DNA from 3 places in the Streptomyces parvus genome. Region 1 is predicted to be linked to each of the others. Evidence: riboswitches for the same ligand, from Rfam matches in the RefSeq annotation. Region 1 holds a riboswitch; each other region holds the start of a gene.
The links. A riboswitch is a leader RNA that binds a small molecule or an ion and turns the genes downstream of it on or off. The one in region 1 is predicted to bind cobalamin.
Positions count from the first base shown of each region.

Region 2: linked by a shared signal. The riboswitch ahead of metE (5-methyltetrahydropteroyltriglutamate--homocysteine S-methyltransferase) and the one ahead of RNL97_RS22515 (ribonucleoside-diphosphate reductase subunit alpha) in region 1 are both predicted to bind cobalamin.
Region 3: linked by a shared signal. The riboswitch ahead of RNL97_RS06850 (cobalamin biosynthesis protein) and the one ahead of RNL97_RS22515 (ribonucleoside-diphosphate reductase subunit alpha) in region 1 are both predicted to bind cobalamin.

Region 1 covers NZ_CP135079.1:4,736,824-4,744,135, forward strand. The annotation lists gene RNL97_RS22510 (ribonucleotide-diphosphate reductase subunit beta) at 1-145, opposite strand, end outside; gene RNL97_RS22515 (ribonucleoside-diphosphate reductase subunit alpha) at 145-2,565, opposite strand; cobalamin riboswitch at 2,702-2,825, opposite strand; gene RNL97_RS22520 (GNAT family N-acetyltransferase) at 2,890-3,399, opposite strand; gene RNL97_RS22525 (hypothetical protein) at 3,430-4,110, opposite strand; gene RNL97_RS22530 (YbdD/YjiX family protein) at 4,234-4,437, opposite strand; gene RNL97_RS22535 (carbon starvation CstA family protein) at 4,434-6,659, opposite strand; gene RNL97_RS22540 (helix-turn-helix transcriptional regulator) at 6,822-7,312, opposite strand, start outside.
Region 2 covers NZ_CP135079.1:5,875,852-5,883,163, forward strand. The annotation lists gene RNL97_RS27445 (lipoate--protein ligase family protein) at 1-1,003, opposite strand, end outside; gene cobF (precorrin-6A synthase (deacetylating)) at 1,222-2,091, shown strand; gene RNL97_RS27455 (hypothetical protein) at 2,102-2,299, opposite strand; cobalamin riboswitch at 2,689-2,878, shown strand; gene metE (5-methyltetrahydropteroyltriglutamate--homocysteine S-methyltransferase) at 3,056-5,371, shown strand; gene RNL97_RS27465 (hypothetical protein) at 5,532-5,681, shown strand; gene RNL97_RS27470 (pyridoxal phosphate-dependent decarboxylase family protein) at 5,836-7,312, shown strand, end outside.
Region 3 covers NZ_CP135079.1:1,269,881-1,277,192, forward strand. The annotation lists gene RNL97_RS06825 (hypothetical protein) at 1-799, opposite strand, end outside; gene RNL97_RS06830 (alpha/beta hydrolase) at 984-2,111, opposite strand; gene RNL97_RS06835 (class II aldolase/adducin family protein) at 2,190-2,849, opposite strand; gene RNL97_RS06840 (inorganic phosphate transporter) at 3,127-4,380, shown strand; gene RNL97_RS06845 (hypothetical protein) at 4,393-4,623, shown strand; cobalamin riboswitch at 4,774-4,905, shown strand; gene RNL97_RS06850 (cobalamin biosynthesis protein) at 5,031-6,011, shown strand; gene RNL97_RS06855 (cobyric acid synthase) at 6,085-7,312, shown strand, end outside.

The DNA of each region.
Region 1 (7,312 bases):
CGTCCGAGTGGAGGTCGACCTCCTCCACGGTCCAGGTGTTCTTGATCGCGTCCCGGTAGCGCTCGTAGAAGTCCGGGTAGCGCATGGGACGCAGGGTCAGCTCGAATCCCGGGTCGAGCAGGTTCTTGTCTCGGGTGGAGCTCATTACTGGCAGGCCTCGCAGGACTCGGGGTTTTCCAGGGAGCAGGCGATGGCGTCCGCGTCGGGCGCCTGCGCCTGCTGTACGGGAATGGGGGCGGCGGACGCCTGGCCGGACGCGGCACGGGCGATCCTGGTCGCCGGGCGCGAACGCAGGTAGTACGTCGTCTTCAGCCCCTGCTTCCAGGCGTACGCGTACATCGAGGAGAGCTTGCCGATCGTCGGCGTCTCCAGGAACAGGTTGAGCGACTGGCTCTGGTCCAGGAACGGCGTACGGGCCGCCGCCATGTCGATCAGCCCGCGCTGCGGGATCTCCCACGCCGTGCGGTACAGCGCCCGCACGTCCTCGGGGATCCAGGCGAAGCCCTGCACGGAGCCACTGGCCTCGCGCAGCGCCTCACGGGTGCGGGCGTCCCACACGCCGAGCTTCTTCAGCTCGTCCACCAGGTAGGCGTTGACCTGGAGGAACTCACCGCTGAGCGTCTCGCGCTTGAACAGGTTGGAGACCTGCGGCTCGATGCACTCGTACACGCCCGCGATCGAGGCGATCGTCGCGGTCGGCGCGATGGCGAGCAGCAGGGAGTTGCGCATGCCGGTCTTCGCGATCCGGGCGCGCAGGGCGTCCCAGCGCTCCGGCCAGTTCAGCTCGGTGGCGTAGTGGTCGGGGTGCAGCGCTCCGCGCGCGGCACGCGTCTGCGACCACGCCGGCAGCGGGCCCGAGCGCTCGGCGAGGTCGCAGGACGCCTCGTACGCGGCCAGCATGATCCGCTCGGAGATCTTCGTGGAGAGCGCGCGGGCCTCGGGGGAGTCGAAGGGCAGGCGCAGCTGGAAGAAGACGTCCTGGAGGCCCATCGCGCCCAGCCCCACCGGCCGCCAGCGGGAGTTGGAGCGCCCGGCCTGCTCGGTCGGGTAGAAGTTGATGTCGACGACCCGGTCCAGGAAGGTCACCGCCGTACGGACGGTGGAGTCCAGGCGCTCCCAGTCGATCGAGCCGTTCGCGACGAACGCGCCCAGGTTGACCGAGCCCAGGTTGCAGACGGCCGTCTCGCCGTCGTCGGTGACCTCCAGGATCTCCGTGCACAGGTTCGACGAGTGCACGACCCGGCCCGGCTCGGCGGTCTGGTTGGCGGTCCGGTTGGAGGCGTCCTTGAACGTCATCCAGCCCTGGCCGGTCTGCGCGAGGGTCCGCATCATCCGGCCGTACAGCTCGCGCGCCGGCATCGTCTTGCGGGCCAGGCCCTCGGCCTCGGCGGCGCGGTAGGCGGCGTCGAACGCGTCGCCCCACAGGTCGACCAGCTCGGGCACGTCCGCCGGGGAGAACAGCGACCACTCGGTGTCCGCGTCGACCCGGCGCATGAACTCGTCCGGGATCCAGTGGGCCAGGTTCAGGTTGTGCGTACGCCGCTGGTCCTCACCGGTGTTGTCGCGGAGCTCCAGGAACTCCTCGATGTCCGCGTGCCAGGTCTCCAGGTAGACCGCCGCGGCGCCCTTGCGCCGGCCGCCCTGGTTCACCGCAGCCACGGAGGCGTCCAGCGTCTTGAGGAACGGCACGATGCCGTTGGAGTGCCCGTTGGTGCCCCGGATCAGCGAACCCCGGGCGCGGATGCGGGAGTACGACAGGCCGATGCCGCCCGCGTGCTTCGAGAGCCGCGCCACCTGGTGGTAGCGGTCGTAGATCGAGTCCAGCTCGTCCTTCGGCGAGTCCAGCAGATAGCAGGAGGACATCTGCGGGTGCCGCGTACCGGAGTTGAAGAGGGTGGGTGAGGAGGGGAGGTAGTCCAGCTTGCTCATCAGCCCGTAGAGCGCGGCGACCTCGTCCAGCGCCCGAGCCGACTCGTCCTCGGCGAGGCCCGCGGCCACCCGCAGCATGAAGTGCTGCGGGGTCTCGATGACCTGGCGGGTGATCGGGTGGCGCAGCAGGTAGCGGCTGTGCAGCGTACGGAGACCGAAGTAGCCGAAGCGGTCGTCCGCGCCCTCGGCCAGCGTCCGCTCCACCAGCTCGTCCAGCGCCTTCGCGTGCAGCTCGACGAAGGCGGCGGTGCGGTCGGCGATCAGGCCCTCGCGGTGGCCCACGGCGACCGAGGCGGAGAAGTGCGTGGCGCCCTGGCCCGCCGCCTCGTCCGCGATCGTGCGGGTCAGCAGCCGGGCGGCCAGCCGGGAGTACGCCGGGTCCTCGGAGATCAGCCCCGCGGCGGCCTCGGTGGCCAGCGAGCGCAGCTCGGCCTCGTCGGAGCGGGCGTTGCGCCCGCGCAGGGCTGCGGCGGCGACCCGGCCGGGGTCGGTGTCGGGAAGATCGACGGTGAGGTCGGTCAGGGTCCGCAGCAGGGCGGTCCCGGGTCCGTCGTCGGAGGCTTTCCCGGCCGTGGTGGACGCTGCGGACACGGCGGATTCGGTGGCTGAAACCGGATCGGCGGGCGCGATGGTCACTGGGCTTTCCCTCGCTCGGCTGGGGCCGGCGGAAGGAGGGGGAGCCGGGCAGCGCGAAACCCGGGGCGGGGCAGCACTGCTGACGGCGTCCACCGGCCTGTCCGCGAGGCCCGGACGTCTGGCGTCCGGTTCGGTCGAGCCGGACGCGCTGTCGGCAGGTCTTCGGACTTGAAGGTGCGCAAAAGCGCACTGATCACACCGTTGCGGGACAGTTCCGGATTCGCACCGGATTCCCCTGCGGCGACAGCGAAGTCGAGCATACATGTGGGGGCCGCCGGATGAAGCGGCCCCCACATGTTGTGTCGCGACGATTCGGCGCGCCCCTCAGGAGGGAGCCTCCAGCTCCAGCCGGAAGGTCATGAGCCCTAGTCCCGGCACCGGTTCCCAGTCCCGTTCGGGGGTCCGTACGAAGCCGAGCCGACGGTAGATCCTCTGGGCTGCGAGCATGGCCGGCTGTGTCGACAGCACCAGAGCCCGCACGCCGTCGGTGGCCCGTGCGCGCTCGACGCACGCCCGCACGAGGGCCTCTCCCACCCCCCGTCCGCGCCCCTCGCGGGCCACGGCCAGCATCCGGAATTCGGCCTCGTCCGGACCGGCGATGTCGCGCCACGGGGTGCCCGGTGCGGCATACGTCACACCGCCGAGCACCGCCCCGTCCGCGTCGAGCGCGACGAGGACCTCGGCCTCGGCCGCGCGCTGTCCGACCGCCCGCAGCTTGAGCAGATACGGGTCCTGCGGGCCGTCCAGCAGACTCTCGCCGAGATACGCCTCGGCGATGATCTCGCCGAGGACGGCGTACTCGCCGGGCTCCGCCGCCCTGATCGTCAGATCCATCAGCCGCTCGCTCCCGCGTCGGTTCCCATGTCAGCCACTCGCTCCCACATCGTTGTTCGGGGCGCCGTCGCCCACCGGCGGCAGGTCCCCCCGCTCGACCGGCTGCTGACCGGCGGCCTCGCCGGGCGGCGGCAGTACCTGGTCCAGCTCGTGGTCGTCGGCGCGGTGGGCGGCCAGGGCTGCCGCCCGCAGCGTCGCCCGGTCCACGTCCTGGCGTGTTCCGCTCAACGTCACGACCAGGTCGCCCTGTTCCCGGGCGTACGCGTGGCCCGACTCCGTGGCCCGGTACCACTGTTCGCCGTCCCGCTCGCAGGTCACCAGGGGCTCCCGGCCGCTGCCCGACGCGGGCCCCTCCGTGCAGTCGGCGCCGGCGTGCGGGAGGCGTTCCACCGACAGCCGGATCTGCCCGCCGTCCGGGTCGGTGTAGACGCTGCCGAACCCGTCCTCGCCGAGCACCCCGACCGACTGGCGGGCCAGGGCGTAACCCGCGGCCTCGGTCACCCACACATGCTCCGCGACGGTCTGCACGGCCCGCGCCCGCGCCTCCAGCTCCGCCCGGCCGGGCGCCGCACCGGCCGAGGAACTCCTGTCCGCCGCCGTCTGCGAGCCGGGCGCCGGCTCGGTGCCGCAGCCTGTCGCCGCCAGGGCCAGGGCCAGCGCCGTGGTCAGAAGGAGGGGCCGGAGCCGGGGCGACCGGGAGCGCGGTGTCATGGGCACATCCTTTCGTACGGTGAGGGGCTCGGCGTCCCGCACGGCCACGCCCGGGGCGGGTCCACGGAAGGGGGCCGCCGCGCCCCTGGACGGGATGCGGCGGCCCCGGTTCGGCCGACGGGCTCAGCAGCAGCGGAAGCCCTCGCGGGGATCCGCCTCGCGGGCGTCCGTGCGGCTGCGTTCGAAGGCGCGACGGGTCATCACCGGCGCGTCCGGATCGTGCGTCCTGGCGTGCGCCACATAGCGGTCGTACGCGGACTCACCGGTCAGCTCACGGACGTACCAGCGGATCCGTCCGGCCACCCGTCGTACGTCCGCGAGCGTCATGTCCGGCTCCCCGTCTCCGCCGGCTCCTTGCGGATGCCGCCCTCGGGTCCGACGCCGGCGGCGGCCAGTTCGGCCTTCTCCTCCTTGGTGGCGAAGAGCGAGGCCGGCGCGACGAGCCTGGACCCGACGTACGGCGTCTCGTGGAGCTTGACGCTCTCCGGGTCGCGGATGGCCTTGTAGCAGACCCGGCCGGCGTCCACGAGCACCACGATGATGAGGAGCGCGAACAGCGCGCTGAGCACCCCGTCGACCGTGGAGTTGGTGACGACGGTCCGCATGTCGTCCATGGACTTGGCCGGCGCCAGCACCTCGCCCGCGTCGATGCCCGCCTGGTACTTGTCGCGCTGGGCGAAGAAGCCGACCTTCACGTCGTCGGAGAAGATCTTCTGCCAGCTCGCTGTGAGCGTGACCGCCACGTCCCAGGCGAGCGGGACCGCGGTGACCCACGCCCACTTCAGGCGGCCGGACTTGACGAGCAGGGTGGTGCAGACGGCCAGCGCGACGGCGGCCAGCAGCTGGTTGGCGATGCCGAAGAGCGGGAAGAGCTGGTTGATGCCGCCCAGCGGGTCGTGCACGCCGACCCAGAGGAAGTAGCCCCAGCCGCCGACCACGACGGCACTGGCGAACCAGACGCCCGGCTTCCAGCTGACCTCGCGGAACGGCTTGTAGGCGTTGCCCAGCATGTCCTGGAGCATGAAGCGCCCGACCCGGGTGCCCGCGTCCACCGTCGTGAGGATGAAGAGCGCCTCGAACATGATGGCGAAGTGGTACCAGAACGCCTTCATGGCGGTTCCGCCGACCACCGCGGAGAAGATCTCCGCCATACCCAGCGCGAACGTGGGCGCACCGCCGGTCCGGGAGAGCAGGCTCGCCTCCTCGACGTCCTTCGCGGCCTGGGCCAGGGCGTCCGGGGTGATGGTGAAGCCGAAGTCGGCCACGGCCTGCGAGGCGGACTGGACGCTGTCGCCGATCACGCCGACGGGCGCGTTGATGGCGAAGTAGAGGCCGGGGTCGATGATGCAGGCGGCGATCATCGCCATGATCGCGACGAACGACTCGACCAGCATGGCGCCGTAGCCGATCATCCGGATCTGCGTCTCCTTCTGGACCATCTTCGGCGTGGTGCCCGAGGAGACCAGGGAGTGGAAGCCGGAGAGCGCGCCGCAGGCGATGGTGATGAAGACGAACGGGAACATCGAGCCGGCGAAGACCGGGCCCGAGCCGCTGGAGGCGAAGTCGGTGACCGCGGGCATCTTCAGGGTCGGCAGCGCGACGACCACGCCCACCGCCAGCAGCCCGATCGTGCCCACCTTCATGAAGGTGGAGAGGTAGTCGCGCGGGGCCAGCAGCAGCCACACGGGGAGCACGGAGGCCAGGAACCCGTACGCGATCATCCAGATGACCAGCGTGCCCGGCTCCAGCGTGAAGAAGTCCGCCCAGGACGACTCGGCGACCCAGCCGCCCGAGACGATCGCGAGCAGCAGCAGCGCGACGCCTATGAGGGAGACCTCGCTGACCTTGCCGGGCCGCAGGATACGCAGATAGACGCCCATGAAGAGGGCGATCGGGATCGTCATGCCGATGGAGAAGACGCCCCACGGCGAGTGCGCGAGCGCGTTCACGATGACCAGCGCGAGGACCGCGAGCAGGATGATCATGATGATGAAGACCGCGACCAGGGCGGCGATCCCGCCGACCGGGCCGATCTCGTCGCGCGCCATCTGACCGAGCGAACGGCCGTTGCGGCGGGTCGAGAAGAAGAGCGTCACCATGTCCTGGACGGCGCCGGCGAAGATGACGCCGACGACGAGCCAGATCGTGCCGGGCAGATACCCCATCTGGGCGGCGAGCACGGGCCCGACCAGCGGACCCGCTCCGGCGATGGCGGCGAAGTGGTGGCCGAACAGCACCCGTCGGTCGGTGGGATGGAAGTCGACACCGTTGTCCAGCCGTTCGGCCGGGGTCGCGCGGTTCTTGTCGGTCTTCAGCACCCGGTTGGCGATGAACCGGGAGTAGAAGCGGTACGCGATGGCATACGAACCGAGGGCCGCCGCCAGCATCCAGGCGGCGGATACCTCCTCACCCCGCGAGAGCGCGAGGGTGGCCCAGCCGATGGCGCCGGCCAGGGCCACCAGGCTCCAGACGGCTATGGACTTCGGGGTCGGTCCGCGCTGCCCCGTAGCTGGTGAGACAGGTGGTGCTGGTGTGGGCGATTCCGCCATGTGGTGCTCCGTCCCCTCGCTGATCACCGGTGCGATGGGCAGGAAATCTATGGGACGCGTCCGGCCAGCGTCACCCCCTGTCCGCATTGCGGTCCGGCAACGGTGATGTGTCGCAACAGGACACGGGCAGCGCGTTGACCCGGTTCACCCGGTGCGGCCCGGTCAGACCCAGCCCCGCCGGGCCGCCTCGGCGCCCGCCTGGAATCTGCTGCGGGCCTGCATCCGGGCCGTCAGCTCCGCGTTCATCCGGCGCACGGTGCGCAGGGACACCCCCAGGCGGCGGGCGGCGGTCGCGTCCGTGTGCCCCTTCGCCAGCAGCGACAGCAACTCGTCCTCCTGCGGGGTCAGCCCGTTGCCGTCGCGGGCGGGAGCGGAGCCGAGCGGGGTGGCGTCCGCCCACAGCTGCTCGAACAGCATCCGGGCCACCGCGACGGCCCCCTTGCTGCGCAACTCCAGGGCGCCCGCCCGCCCGTCGTCGGGGTCGAGCGGTACCAGCGCGACCTCACCGTCGACCACCACCATCACCAGCGGTAGCGTCGGCAGCGTCCGGCTCTCCGCGCCGAGCGACCCCAGCCGGTTCACATAGCGCAGGGTGGGCGGGTCGTTGCGGAAGCTGTCCTGGTAGATGCTGCGCAGCCGCACCCCGCGCTCCA
Region 2 (7,312 bases), 1.1 Mb from region 1:
GGGCCAGCTCGGCGTCGGTCACGCTTCCGGTGGTGAGGCCGTGCCGCCTGCGGAACGAGTCGATCATCCGCTCGATCACCACCTGGCGCGGCAGTCCGGTCTGGCGCCGCAGCGGGTCCACGCGCTTCTTCGCCGACCGGGTGCCCTTGTCCGACATCTTCTCCTTGCCGATGCGGAGCACCTCCAGCATCTTGTCGGCGTCGATGTCGTACGCCATCGTCACGTGGTGCAGCACGGCCCCCGGCCCGCCGTCCGGCCCGACCACCCGCTTCTGCGCGGCCCCCGCGATCTTGCCGACGTCGGTGGCGATGTCGTTGAGCGGCTGGTACCAGGCCTTGATGCCCATGTCCGCGAGGGCTTCCAGCACCCAGTCGTCCAGGTAGGCGTAACTGTCGGCGAAGGACAGCCCCGACACCAGCGCCTGCGGCACCGCGAGCGAGTACGTGATGGTGGAGCTGGGCTCGGCGAACATCGCGCCGCCGCCCGAGATCCGGCGTACGACGTCCACGCCGTGGCGCTCCACCCCCGCCGGGTCCACCTCGTTGCGCAGCGACTGGAAGCTGCCGATGATCACGGCGGGGGAGTCCCACTCCCAGACCCGCAGGGTCGGCGGCCGCAGCCCCGCCGCCACCTCGGCGGTGATCACCTCGTCCAGCGCCATGTGCAGCGCGGGCGACTGAGGCGCGTCGTGGATCAGCTGCCAGTCGTAGTCGCTCCACTCCGTGGCCTGCGCCAGCGCCCGGCGTACGGCGATGGCGACGCCCTCCGCGCTCAGTCCCAGCATCACCGTGGAGTCGGGCAGCGCCGCCTCGATCCGGGCCGTGAGCCCGGCGGTGTCGGTGGTGGCGGGGGCTCCCTCCAGAGCCGCGTCGATCGCGAGGATCGCCTCGTCCGGTTCGAGGAAGAAGTCCCCGGCGACCCGGACGTCCCGCAGCGCCCCGCCCGCCACCTCCAGGTCCACCACGACCAGCTTGCCGCCGGGAACCTTGTACTCACCGTGCACAGCGCCGCCTCCAGCTCTCTCAGAGGGCCCGGCTCGCCGCATGGAGCCGGACACAACCGGATACAACGCACATCACGGTGTGGATCATCCCCGGTGCGGGGCGGGGGCGCGGTGGGGGCGACGCGCCGGGGCGGGGCGGGGTCGTGGACGGGCCGGTCCGGGCCGCCTGGTGAGTCCGCCCCGCCTCGCCCCTGGCATGATCGGCCGACATGGCAGACATGGCAGGCACCAGCGATGCACCCCGGCACATCCTGGTCATCGGTATGGGCGCCGGCGACCCCGACCATCTGACCCTCGCCGCGGTGAAGGCCATGCGCCGGGCCGACGTCTTCTTCGTGCTCGGCAAGGGCAAGGAGAAGGAGTCCCTGACCCGGCTGCGGCGCGACCTCCTCGACGAGCACCTCACGGGCCCCTACCGCGTGGTGGAGGCCGGCGACCCGTGGCGCGACCGCACCCAGGACGATGCCGCGCGCTACACCTCCGCCGTGCACGACTGGCGCCACCGCCGCGCCGACATCTGCGAACGCCTGATCATCGAGGAGCTCGCACCGGGGCAGTGCGGAGCCTTCCTGGTGTGGGGCGACCCGGCCCTGTACGACAGCACGCTCGCGATCCTCGACGACATCCGGGGGCGCGGCACGGTGGAATTCGGCCATGAGGTGATCCCCGGCATCAGCAGCGTCTCCGCCCTCGCCGCCCGGCACCGCGTCACCCTGAACCAGGTCGGCCGCCCCCTTCGCATCACCCCCGGCAGACGGTTGGCCCAGGGCTTCCCCGAGGACGACGGCGACATCGTCGTGATGCTCGACGGCCATGAGACGTTCAGCTGTCTGACGGGCCGGGGCCTGTGGATCCACTGGGGCGCGTACATCGGCACCCCCGACGAGATCCTGGTCTCCGGCCCGCTCGACGAGGTGGCCGACGAGATCAGCCGCCTGCGCGCGGAGGCCCGCGAACGGCACGGCTGGATCATGGACACCTATCTGCTGCGGCAGGGGCCGCGCGGCGAGAAGGCGGCGGGCGACGAGGGGGCGGCGGGCCGCCCGGCGGAAGGCGCGGACGGTTCGGTGGGCGGCCCGCTCGGCTGACCGGCCGGGGTCAGCGCCGGGACTCGTGTTCCCGGATGACGCCCAGTCCATGACCGAGGCTCGGGCACTCGGCGCTCAGGTCGTCACCTCGCACCAGGTAATTGTCCACCCGGCCGTCCGTCGGCCGCTCGACCGCGCGGTACTGCGTGCCGTTCACGGTGATCGTCCAGTCGTCGCCGTCCTGGGCCCACCCGACTGTCTTCTTCATATGACGTTTTCCGTTCCTCGATCGGGCCTGCCGGGGATCGGCAGGCCCGGGTAGTGGGAAGAAGAACGGCTTGTGACGCTCCGTGGTTCCGCATTCTCCTACGCCATTCGGTTACATCCGGGTCACTGCCTCCGCACAGTCGAGACGAGCGACCTGACCGACGGTCAGGGAGCGAATGGCCAGCAGTCGAACGGTCGGGGAACTGGATGAGCGTCGGCGCGCCGCTCGCGGGACGGGTGCCGCGGGTACGAGGCGTACACCGGTGCACCGGACCGCCCCGGGCGATGCGGGCCGGAGACGGCCGGAAAGGGCCGTCCGTGTCTCACGTCACCGTCCGCAGTGTGAACAGCGGTGTGCGCCCGGTGGCCGTCCGCCTAGGCTGGCCGGTGCAGCTGGTTCGCCCTGTCCGCCAGGCGGGGTGTCGTAAGAGGGAACCCGGTGGGAATCCGGGACTGCCCCGCAGCGGTGAGTGGGAACGACCGCCGTCATACGCACTGGGCCCGGCCGGGTCTGGGAAGCGACGGCCATTAGGTGTCTGCCCCGGCAGACGGGCCCGCGAGTCCGAAGACCTGCCCGTTGCCCGCACGCGACCGTTCGCGTGCGGAGATCTCGGTGACCTCGTGGGCGGGTCGGCGGAACCATCAGGTGGACGGGCACGGTTGGACGTGGCCCGGTGTCCGCCCGATGCGTCATCCCTTCGCGACCGCGTCCCGTCCCGGGATCTGCACCGCAGACACGCTCGCGAAGGAGAGTCACGTGACAGCGAAGCCCCCAGCCGCGGCAGCACGGGCCACCGTGTACGGCTACCCCCGCCAGGGTCGGAACCGTGAACTGAAGAAGGCCGTCGAGGGCTACTGGAAGGGCCGCGTCAGCGCCGACGCCCTCCGGCAGACCGCCGCGGAACTGCGCCGCGCAGCCTGGCAGCAGCTCGCCGAGGCCGGCGTCCACGAAGTCCCGACCGGTGACTTCTCGTACTACGACCATGTCCTGGACACCAGCGTCATGGCCGGCGCCGTCCCCGAGCGGCACCGCGACGCGGTCCGCGCCGACGCCCTCGACGGCTACTTCGCCATGGCCCGCGGCACGCAGGACGTCGCGCCGCTGGAGATGACGAAGTGGTTCGACACCAACTACCACTACCTCGTACCCGAGTTGGGGCCGGACACGGTGTTCGCCGCCGACTCCGCCAAGCAGGTCGCCGAGTTCAAGGAGGCCCTCGCGCTCGGCCACACCCCGCGTCCGGTCCTCGTCGGCCCCGTCACCTACCTCCTGCTCGCCAAGGCGGCCCCCGGTGTGGCCGCCGGCTTCGAGCCGCTCACCCTGCTGGACCGGCTCCTGCCCGTGTACGCCGAAGTCCTCGCCGACCTGCGTGCGGCGGGCGCCGAGTGGGTGCAGCTGGACGAGCCCGCCCTCGTCCAGGACCGCACCCCCGCCGAGCTGAACGCCGCCGCCCGCGCCTACCGCGAGCTCGGCGGAGTCACCGACCGGCCCAAGCTGCTGGTCGCCTCCTACTTCGGGCGGCTCGGCGAGGCGCTGGCGGTCCTGGCCAAGGCCCCCGTCGACGGGCTCGCGCTCGACTTCACCGGGACCGGCGCGGGCAACCTGGACGACCTCGTGGCCGCCGGCGGGCTGCCCGGCAAGCGGCTGGTCGCAGGCGTCGTCAACGGCCGCAACATCTGGATCAACGACTACGAGAAGTCCCTCGCCACCCTCGGCACCCTGCTCGGCCTCGCCGACCACGTCGAGGTCTCCGCCTCCTGCTCCCTGCTGCACGTCCCGCTGGACGCGGAGGCCGAGCGCGACATCGACCCGCAGATCGCCCGCTGGCTCTCCTTCGCCCGGCAGAAGACCGAGGAGATCGTCGTCCTGGCCCGCGGTCTGGCCTCCGGCACGGACGCCATCGCGGCCGAACTCGCCGCCAACCGGGCCGATCTGGCCTCCCGCACCGATGCCGCGATCACCCGCGACCCGGCCGTACGCGCCCGTACGGCGGCCATCACCGACGCGGACGGCCGCCGATCCCAGCCGTACGCCGAGCGGACCGCAGCGCAGCGCGCCCACCTCGGGCTGCCGCTGCTGCCGACCACCACCATCGGCTCCTTCCCGCAGACCACCGAACTGCGCACCGCACGGGCGGACCTGAGGGCGGGACGGATCGACCGGGCCGGGTACGAGGAGCGCATCAAGGACGAGATCCGCGAGGTGCTCGCCTTCCAGGAGAAGGCCGGGCTCGACGTCCTCGTGCACGGCGAGCCCGAACGCAACGACATGGTGCAGTACTTCGCCGAACAGCTCACCGGCTGCCTCGCCACCCAGCACGGGTGGGTCCAGTCCTACGGCACCCGGTACGTCCGCCCGCCGGTCCTCGCCGGGGACATCTCGCGCCCCGGGCCGATGACGGTGCGCTGGACCGCGTATGCGCAGTCGCTCACCGAACGCCCGGTCAAGGGCATGCTCACCGGGCCGGTCACCATGCTCGCCTGGTCCTTCGTCCGCGACGACCAGCCGCTCGGCGAGACCGCCCGCCAGGTGGCCCTCGCCCTGCGGGACGAGGTCGACGACCTGGAGGCGAACGGCACGTCGGTGATCCAGGTCGACGAGCCGGCGCTGCGCGAGACGCTCCCGCTGCGCGCCGCCGACCACGCCGCTTACCTGGAGTGGGCGACGGAGTCCTTCCGGCTGGCCACCGCCGGTGTGCGGCCGGAGACCCAGATCCACACCCACATGTGCTACGCCGAGTTCGGCGACATCGTGCAGGCCATCGACGACCTCGACGCCGACGTCGTCAGCCTGGAAGCCGCCCGCTCCCACATGCAGGTCGCCCGCGAACTGGCCGCCCACGGCTACCCGCGCGAGGCCGGACCCGGCGTCTACGACATCCACTCCCCTCGCATCCCCAGCACCGAGGAGGCAGCGGCCCTGCTGCGCAAGGGGCTTGAGGCCATCCCGGCGAAACGGCTGTGGGTGAACCCCGACTGCGGCCTGAAGACCCGTGGCTGGCCCGAGACCCGGGCCTCCCTGGAGAACCTGGTCGCCGCCGCGCGGAAGGTCCGTGCGGAGCTGCCATCCTGAGCGGCGTGAACCGGGCCCGGTGCGGGAGCGGCCGCCGCCGCTCCCGCACCGGGCCGAACCCGTCCGCACCGGTGCGTGTCCGAGCCCGCTGATAGCGTGCCGCTTCCGGACCGAAGATCACGAAAGGGCGGGGTACGTGCGGGAAGTGACATGCCATGAGGTGGACGACCGACGCCTGGACGAGGCGGCGGAAGGCATCGTCGGGCGGACAGCGGGGCGGTGGCACGGCCTGCGCTACGACGACCCGTCCGCACTGCGCCGGGCGGCGGAGTCGGAATCCGACAACTCGGGCCTCTGGTACGCGAAGTAGCCTGCCCCGGGCAGCGGATCGCGCGTCGTTCACCCCATAAGTTAGGTTAGCCTAACCGGCGAGCCCCGGTGAGGGGATCGTCCCGCTCCCGAAGTCGCCCCGCGCGGCCCCCGCTCCGGTAGACCTGTCCGTACCACGACCGAAGGTCCTCGCCATGCCGCCTGCTCCGCTCCCGACCCCCGGTGAACCCCCCGTGGAACGCGGGGGGCTGGGCGCGAGCGCCGGCACGCCGTCGAGTCCCGGCGCTCAAGGCGTACGGGGAGGGCTCGTCGCGGGCGGTGCGCACGGGCCGGAGCACCTGCGGGCCCTCAGCACCCTCGTCCTAAACGTCTTGGGGGACGCCGCCCGGACCCGGGGCGGGCCGCTGCCCGCAGGAGGGCCCGACGCCGTGGCGCGGAGCACCCGCGCCCTCTGCTCCCCGGTCCTGCCGGAGGAGGGCGTCGGCCCCGAGGCCGCGCTAGGGGACGTCGTGCGCGCGGTCGCGGAAGGGGCGGCGGACCCGGCCGACCCCGCCTGCGTCGCCCATCTGCACTGCCCGCCGCTCGCCGTGGCCGTCGCGGCAGAGCTGGCGGGGGCGGCCCTCAACCCCTCCATGGACTCCTGGGACCAGGCGCCCGCCGCCGGGGTGATCGAGGACCTGACCACGGCCGCCCTGGCCCGGCTCGTCCACCCGACGGCACCCGCCCCCGATGCGCTCATCACCAGTGGCGGCACCGAATCCAACCTGGTCGCCCTGCTCCTCGCCCGGGAACGGGCGGCAGGCGGCCCGCTGCGGGTGGTCACCGGTGCCAACGCCCACCACAGCGTCCACCGCGCCGCCTGGATGCTCGGCCTGCCCGCCCCCACGGTGGTCGCCTGCCACGAGGGCCGGATCGACCCGGACGCCCTCGACCGCGCCCTGACCGGCCTCGCCGGATCGCCGCTCCTGGTCGTCGCGACCGCCGGGACCACCGACGAGGGGCGCATCGACCCGCTCCCGGAGATCGCTCGCCTCGCCGAACGGCACACCGCCCAGCTCCACGTCGATGCCGCGTACGGCGGTCCGCTGCTGTTCAGTGAGCGCCTGGCTCCCCAGCTCGCGGGCCTGGAGCACGCCGCCACCGTCACGTTCGACCTGCACAAACTCGGCTGGCAGCCGGTCGCCGCCGGTGTGCTGGCGGTCGCCGACGCCGCGATGCTCGCCCCGCTGTCCCTGCGCGCCGACTACCTGAACGCCGACGACGACACCGAGGCCGGGCTCCCGGATCTGCTGGGCCGCTCGATCCGCACCACCCGTCGCCCCGACGCCCTGAAGATGGCGGTCACCTTCCGGGCGCTCGGTCGCCGGGGACTCGCGGAACTGGTCGAGCACTGTGTGCGGACGGCGCACGAGTTCGGCCGGGCCGTCGACGCGCACCCCCGGCTCCGCCTGCGCCCCGGGGGGATCGGGATCAGCACCGTGCTGTTCCGCCCCGCCGTGGCGGACGTGCTGCCCGACGAGGAGGGCGACGCCGTGGTGGCCGCGGTCCGCCGCACCCTGCTCGCCGAGGGGCGGGCCGTCCTCGGCCGTGCGGTGGCGGAGGACGGCGACGGCCGCGGCCGCCTCTGGCTGAAGGCCACCCTGCTGCACCCGAACGCCGCGACGGCCGACC
Region 3 (7,312 bases), 3.5 Mb from region 1:
CGGCGGACTGTTCGATGTTTCCGGCCGGGCTCTGGGCGGCGACGCAGATCTGTTCCAGCTTGACCCAGACCGCCCAGTTGCCGAGCGGGGTGAGCGTGGCGTGCCCTTTGCCGAGGGTCAGCGCTCCGACGGCGGCGAGGCCCTCCAGGGCCCAGTCGAGCAGCAGGGCGTTGAGGTCGGCGCTCGGGGCGGGTCCGGCGGTGGCGGAGGCCCGGTCGGCGGCCGTCTCCGCCGGGGCGGCGGACGCGGTTCTGCCGGGTCCCAGGGGCACTTCGCAGCGCTCCTCATGGAGTTCGGCGACGCGCTGGCCGAGGAGGTCCAGCAGGGCCGGGACGGTGACGGGGCCCGCCGAGAGCTGGAGGAGGGAGAGCACCTGGGGCACGGCCTCGACGGCTTCGGCGACCGCGCCCGCCTCGATGCCCTCGGGTGCGGCGTGGACGAGCGACCAGGCGTCGAAGAGCGCGACCCAGCCGCGCAGCACGGCGGAGTCGTCCCGGTCCCAGGCGCGCAGCCGCCAGCCGGGGCGGGCGGTGTCGCCGTGGAGTTCGACGAGTCCGGCCAGCCGGGCCCGGTCCCAGCCGGCACGGACCTGCGCCGGGGAGAGCTCCAGGGCGGTGGCCGCCCGTTCGAGGGCGTGGGCCGCGAGCGGGGCGGCGGTGCCCGGCCCCGGGGTGCCGGCCGCCCAGTGGGCGATGCGCACGGCGTCGGCGAGCACCGCCCTGGCCTGGCGGGCCAGTTCCGCGCGGGGCGGGGTGCCCTCGGGGGGCCGGGGAGCCGGCCTGGTGCGCCGGGTGGTCACGGCCTTGCGGGCGGTGGCAAGGGGTCGCGGGCGGACAAGTCGCAGCCTGGAGTCGCGCGGAGTACGGGACGTCACGGGAGCAGTCTTGCCCCTGACGGCCCGAAAGCCCAAACGGAAGCCGTTTCACCGGTACGTGAAAGGTTCCCCGCGCGCGGCGGCAAGGGGGAGAGTTCACCCCATCGGCTCACATCAGGGGGGTGAGGAAGCGTCGCAGGGTCTCCTCGTAGCGGGCCGGGGCGGCGTTCCACATCGACGCATGCGGAGCCTGCGGTACGGCGTGCAGGCTGACCAGATCCGCGCGGCGGGCGGCGAGTTCGCGGGAGGGGCCCCACGGGGCGATCGTGTCGTCGGGGCCGTGCAGGATCAGGGTCGGGGTACGCAGGGAGGCCGGTACGGAGGTCTTCAGCACCGGGGTGGCGCCCATCTGGGTGCGGCCCTGGGCGGCGCGGACGGCGAGCGGCAGCAGGGCGGCCGGGACGCCGCGGGCGGCGGCCAGGGCGCGCAGGGTGACCGGCCAGTCCAGGACCGGGGAGTCGAGGACGATGCCGCTGATCCGGTCGCGGAGCGGGGATTCGACGGCGGCGTACAGGGCCATGGTGGCGCCGGTGGACCAGCCGTGGACGATCACGTTCCGGGCGCCGTACCGCAGGGCGTGGCGGACGGCCGCGTCGAGGTCGCGCCACTCGGAGGCGCCGAAGTGGCCGAGGCCGTCGGCGGGGCGGGGGGCTCCGGGGTCGCCGCGGTAGGCGAGGTCGAGCACGGGGAAGCCCTGCTGGTGCAGGAACCCCATGAGGTTCATGGGGTGGGCCCGGGTGGTGCCGAGGCCGTGCGCGGTGATGATCCAGGTGTCGCGCGTGCCGGGGACGTACCAGGCGGGGAGGGCACCGAGCTCGCCGGGGATCTCGACCTCCTGGTGGTCGAGGCCGAGGTCGCAGCCGGGGTCGCCGCCGTAAAGGGCGGGGGTGAGCCGGACCTTCACGCCCGGTTCGAGGATCCCCTGGCCGACCCTCTCCAGCCTGCGGACGACGGTGTCGGCGCCTTCGGAGGCCCCTTCGACGACGGGGCCGACGACCGCGTGGACCCCGGGTCCGGCGAGGCCCCAGGTGCCGGGCCGGAGCGCCGAGAGGGAACGGGTGAGGGTGACCTGCCCGGCCGCGGTGGCGTGCACGGTGAGTCTGCGGTCGGCGGGGAGGGGACGTCGGGGCGTCGCCTTGAGGGCGGCGGCGCTGGCGTACCGGCCGGCCGCGACCGCTGCCGCGCCGACGCCGAGGATCGAGGTGACGGCCGCTGCCGTCGCGGTTACCGGGCGCACCGCTTCAGTCTCGCGGGGCGGGAGCCGGGCTGCCAGCGGGCGGGGGCCGTCCGGGGGCGGACCCCGGCCCGCCCCCGGTCAGCCGCGCTGGCCGTATCCCTTCAGGGCCTCGGTCACCTCGGCCAGCTGGGCGGTGGAGAGCAGGGCCGGGGTGCGGCCGGGCACCGAGCTCGCGGTGAGCCAGAGGCGGCACAGCCACTCCAGTTGGGCGGTGCGGTCGTAGGCCTGGTCGAGCGTGCCGCCGTAGGTGACGGTGCCGTGGTTGGCGAGCAGGCACCCGGTGCGGTCCCGGAGGGCCTCCAGCATGGCGTCGGCCAGCTCCGGGGTGCCGTAGCGCGCGTAGGCGGCGGTGCGGACGGGGCCGCCGAGGATGGCCGCCGCGTAGTGCACGAGCGGGACCTCGGCGACGAGGGTGGAGACGGCGGTGGCGTGCACGGCGTGGGTGTGGACCACGGCGGCGGCGTCGGTGGAGCGGTAGACCGCCAGGTGGAGGGGGAGTTCGCTGGTCGGCCCCAGGTCCCCGAGGACCTGGCGTCCTTCCAGGTCGACGCCGACCGCGTCCCCGGGCCCGAGCCGGTCGTAGGGCACCCCGCTGGGCGTCACCAGGACGAGGTCGCCCACGCGGGCGGAGACGTTGCCGGAGGTGCCGACGACGAGGCCGTCCGCCGCGCTCCGGCGGGCCGTGTCGACGACGTCCTGCCAGACCTGGCGGACGGATTCCGGCTGCTGCTCGCTCATGGGGCGAGCGTAGGGGGGAAGGCGCGCAACCGGAACGTCACCCGGGGAGTGACGGGGATCTCTTCAGGGTGCCGAACGGCCGTTCAAAATGTTCGCCAACGGGCGGCAAAGGGCAGCCCACGCCGCGCCCCTCCGGCCTCGGACAACCCCACCCGCACACAAGCGGAAGCACTGGGCTCCGCTTGGGGTCACCGTAGCGCCCTGCCCAGTTCATCTTCCGTTCACCCAGGTTGCCTACGGTCCACGAGCCACTGACGTCGAACGATTGCCTGGGTAAATGGAACACATCACGCTGCTGCTTGCGATTGTGGTCGTAACAGCTCTCGTGTTCGATTTCACGAACGGTTTCCACGACACCGCCAACGCGATGGCGACCACCATCTCGACCGGCGCACTGAAGCCCAAGACAGCGGTGGCCATGTCCGCCGTTCTCAACCTGATCGGCGCGTTCCTGTCGGTGGAGGTCGCCAAGACGATCTCCGGCGGGATTGTCAACGAGGACGGCCTCAGAACCGAGGTCATCTTCGCGGCGCTCGTCGGCGCCATCCTGTGGAATCTGCTGACCTGGCTGCTGGGGCTGCCTTCCAGCTCCTCCCACGCCCTGTTCGGCGGTCTGATCGGCGCCGCGGTCATGTCGGCCGGCTGGTCCTCGATCAACGGCGGCACCGTCGTCACCAAGGTGCTGCTCCCCGCGATCGCCGCCCCGCTGGTCGCCGGCATCGCCGCGATGCTGGCCACCCGGCTGACGTACCGGATCAACCGGAACGTCACCGACCCGAACCAACTGAAGTCGACCGCCAAGGGCTACCGGGCCGGGCAGATCGCCTCCGCCGGTCTCGTCTCGCTCGCCCACGGCACCAACGACGCCCAGAAGACGATGGGCATCATCACCCTCGCCCTGGTCACCAGCGGTGTCCTGGCCCCCGGTTCCAACCCGCCGCTGTGGGTCATCGTCTCCGCCGGTGTCGCCATCGCGCTCGGCACCTACCTCGGTGGCTGGCGCATCATCCGCACCATGGGCAAGGGCCTGACCGACCTCCGGCCGCCGCAGGGCTTCGCCGCCCAGACCAGTGCGGCGACCGTCATCCTGGCCTCCTCGCACCTCGGCTTCTCGCTCTCCACCACGCAGTCCTGCTCCGGCGCCGTGATGGGCGCGGGCCTCGGCCGCAAGGGCGGCGTGGTCCGCTGGTCCACCGCCACCCGGATGTTCGTCGCCTGGGGTCTGACGCTGCCGGCGGCGGGTCTGGTCGGCGCCGCCGCCGAGTTCCTGACCAAGCAGGGCACGTGGGGCATCGCCGTCACCGCGATCCTGCTCGTCGGCGGCTCCTTCGCGATCTGGCTGGCCTCGCGCCGCCAGCCCGTGGACCACACCAACGTCAACGACGCGGACGGCGACGAGCCCCAGGGCATCGTCACCACGGCCATCGCCGCGGTCCAGCCGCCGCCCGTCGGGGTCCCGGCCGCCGACCTCATCACCACCATCCCGGCCTCGGCTCCCGACGACCCGGCCCGGCCGCCGGCCAAGGTGTAAGGAAAGATCCGCATGAAAATCGACTGGGCAGCTCTCGCCTCCGTCTTCGGTGTCAGCCTCGTGGTCACCGTCGCGCTGGTCGGCCTCTTCACCCTGGGCATCGTCGCCCTCTCCAAGCAGTCCGCGACGGCCGGAGGCAGCGCCTCCGGCGGATCGGTCGCGCTGGCCCGCACCGGTGCGTACGCCTGCTTCGGGCTCTGCGTGGCGGCGGTCTCGTACGGGATCTATCTGATCGTCGCCTGACCCCGTACCCCGCACTCCCCCGGGCCGGACACACCCTCGTGTGTCCGGCCCGATGTGCGTCCGCCCACAGTGGAGCCCCGCAGGTCAACAGCGAGTTGACGGCTGTTCTCGGGGCGTGGTGGACTGCCTGAGCCATTTACGGCGACAGCAGAGGAAGCCGGTGTGAATCCGGCGCGGTCCCGCCACTGTCACCGGGGAGCACTCCCCCACACCGGACGTCACGGCTCGCGGTACGCGGGCTGGAAGGCCGGGGGAACTGCGGATCCGGGAGCCAGGAGACTCTCGTCGCCGGTCACGTCGAACCAGGGCGCGGACCCTGAGTGAGGACCTACGCCATGCCCGGCCGCCGTGCGCCGCTTCCTGTCCCCCTCCGTGTCGGAACGCCTCTTTCCGCGACGGGCTGAGCCGTGCGTGCCGACCGTGTCTTCGCGTACGGCGCCACGGCCGGGCTGATCGCCGACGCGCTGCTCGGCGATCCCCGCCGGGGCCACCCCGTCGCCGGATTCGGCCGCGCCGCGGCGCGGGTCGAGTCCCTGTTGTGGCGCGACGACCGCGGCCGGGGCGCGCTGCACACCCTGGTGTGCGCCGGAGGCGCCGTGGGGGCCGCCGCGCTGACCGCCCGCGCCGTAGGGGGACGCCCCGCGCTCGCCGTCACGCTGACCGCCGCCACCGTCTGGTCCGTCGTCGGCGGTACGTCGCTGGGCCGGGAGGCCCGCGCCATCGGGGGCGCGCTGGCCGCCGGGGACCTGGAGGTGGCCCGGGAGCGGCTGCCGCATCTGTGCGGGCGCGATCCGCACGCGCTGGACGGGCCGGGGATCGCCCGCGCGGTCGTGGAGTCGGTCGCCGAGAACACCTCGGACGCCGTCGTCGGTGCGCTGGTGTGGGGGGCGATCGGCGGAGTGCCGGGGCTGGTCGGGTTCCGGGCGGTGAACACGCTGGACGCGATGGTCGGCCACAAGTCGCCCCGCCACCGCCGCTACGGCTGGGCCTCGGCCCGCCTGGACGACGTGGCCGGCTGGCCGGGCGCCCGGCTGACGGCCGCGCTGGCCGTGGTCGGCGGCGGGCGGCCCGCGGAGGCCGTACGCGCCTGGAGGGCGGACGCGCACCGCCACCCGAGTCCGAACGCGGGACCCGTGGAGGCCGCGTTCGCGGGGGCGCTCGGCGTAAGGCTGGGCGGCACGCTCGCGTACGCGGGGCGCGTCGAGCACCGGCCGGTGCTGAACGGGGCGGCCGGGCGGGACGTGCGGGGCGCGGACATCGAGCGCGCGGTGCGGTTGTCGCGCCGGGTGAGCGCGCTGGCCCTGGGGGTGTGCGTGGCGGGCCGGTTGGCTGCGGGCCGCCTGGCCGCGCGGCGGTCGGTCGCGGGGCGGAAGCGGGGTCGGGCATGAGCGGTACGGCAGGGAACGGTATAGCGGGGAGCAGTACGGCACGGTCGCGTGCGGTACGGGAACGGGGGCGGGCATGAGGGGCGGCGGGCTGCTGGTCGCGGGAACGACCTCGGACGCGGGCAAGAGCGTCGTCACGGCGGGCATCTGCCGCTGGCTGGTGCGCCGGGGCGTGAAGGTCGCGCCGTTCAAGGCGCAGAACATGTCCCTCAACTCCTTCGTGACCCGCGAGGGTGCGGAGATCGGGCGGGCCCAGGCGATGCAGGCGCAGGCCGCCCGGGTGGAGCCGACGGCCCTGATGAACCCGGTGCTGCTGAAGCCCGGCAGCGACCGGTCCAGCCAGGTCGTCCTGATGGGGAAGCCGGTCGGCGAGATGAGCGCCCGCGGGTACCACGGAGGCCGTCAGGAGGCGCTGCTCGGCACGGTGACCGCCTGCCTGGAGGAGCTGCGGTCGACGTACGACGCGGTGATCTGCGAGGGGGCCGGCTCCCCCGCCGAGATCAACCTCCGGCGCACCGACATCGTGAACATGGGGATCGCGCGCGCCGCCCGCTTCCCCGTGCTGGTCGTCGGGGACATCGACCGCGGCGGGGTCTTCGCCTCGTTCTTCGGGACGACGGCGCTGCTGAGCGCAGAGGACCAGTCGCTGGTCGCGGGCTACCTGGTCAACAAGTTCCGGGGGGACGTCTCGCTGCTGGAGCCGGGCCTCGACATGCTGTACGGGCTGACCGGGCGGCGGACGTACGGGGTGCTGCCGTACGCCCACGGGCTCGGCATCGACGAGGAGGACGGCCTGCGGGTCTCCCTGCGGGGGGCGGTGCGGGAGTCGGTCGTGGCGCCGCCCCAGGGGGAGGACGTGCTGCGGGTCGCGGTCTGCGCGGTGCCGCTGATGTCCAACTTCACGGATGTGGACGCGCTGGCCGCCGAACCGGGCGTCGTCGTGCGGTTCGTGGACCGGGCGGAGGAGCTGGCCGACGCGGACCTGGTGATCGTGCCGGGGACGCGCGGCACGGTGAAGGCGCTGGCCTGGCTGCGGGAGCGCGGCCTCGCGGAGGCGCTGGTGCGGCGGGCTGCGGAGGGCCGGCCCGTGCTGGGGATCTGCGGCGGGTTCCAGGTGCTCGGTGAGCGGATCGAGGACGAGGTGGAGTCGCGGGCGGGGGTCGTGGCCGGGCTGGGGGTCCTTCCCGTGCGGATTCGCTTCGACCGGGACAAGACCCTGGCGCGGCCGGTCGGTTCGGCGCTGGGCGAGACCGTGGAGGGGTACGAGATCCACCACGGGGTGGCCGACGTACGGAGCGGGGAGC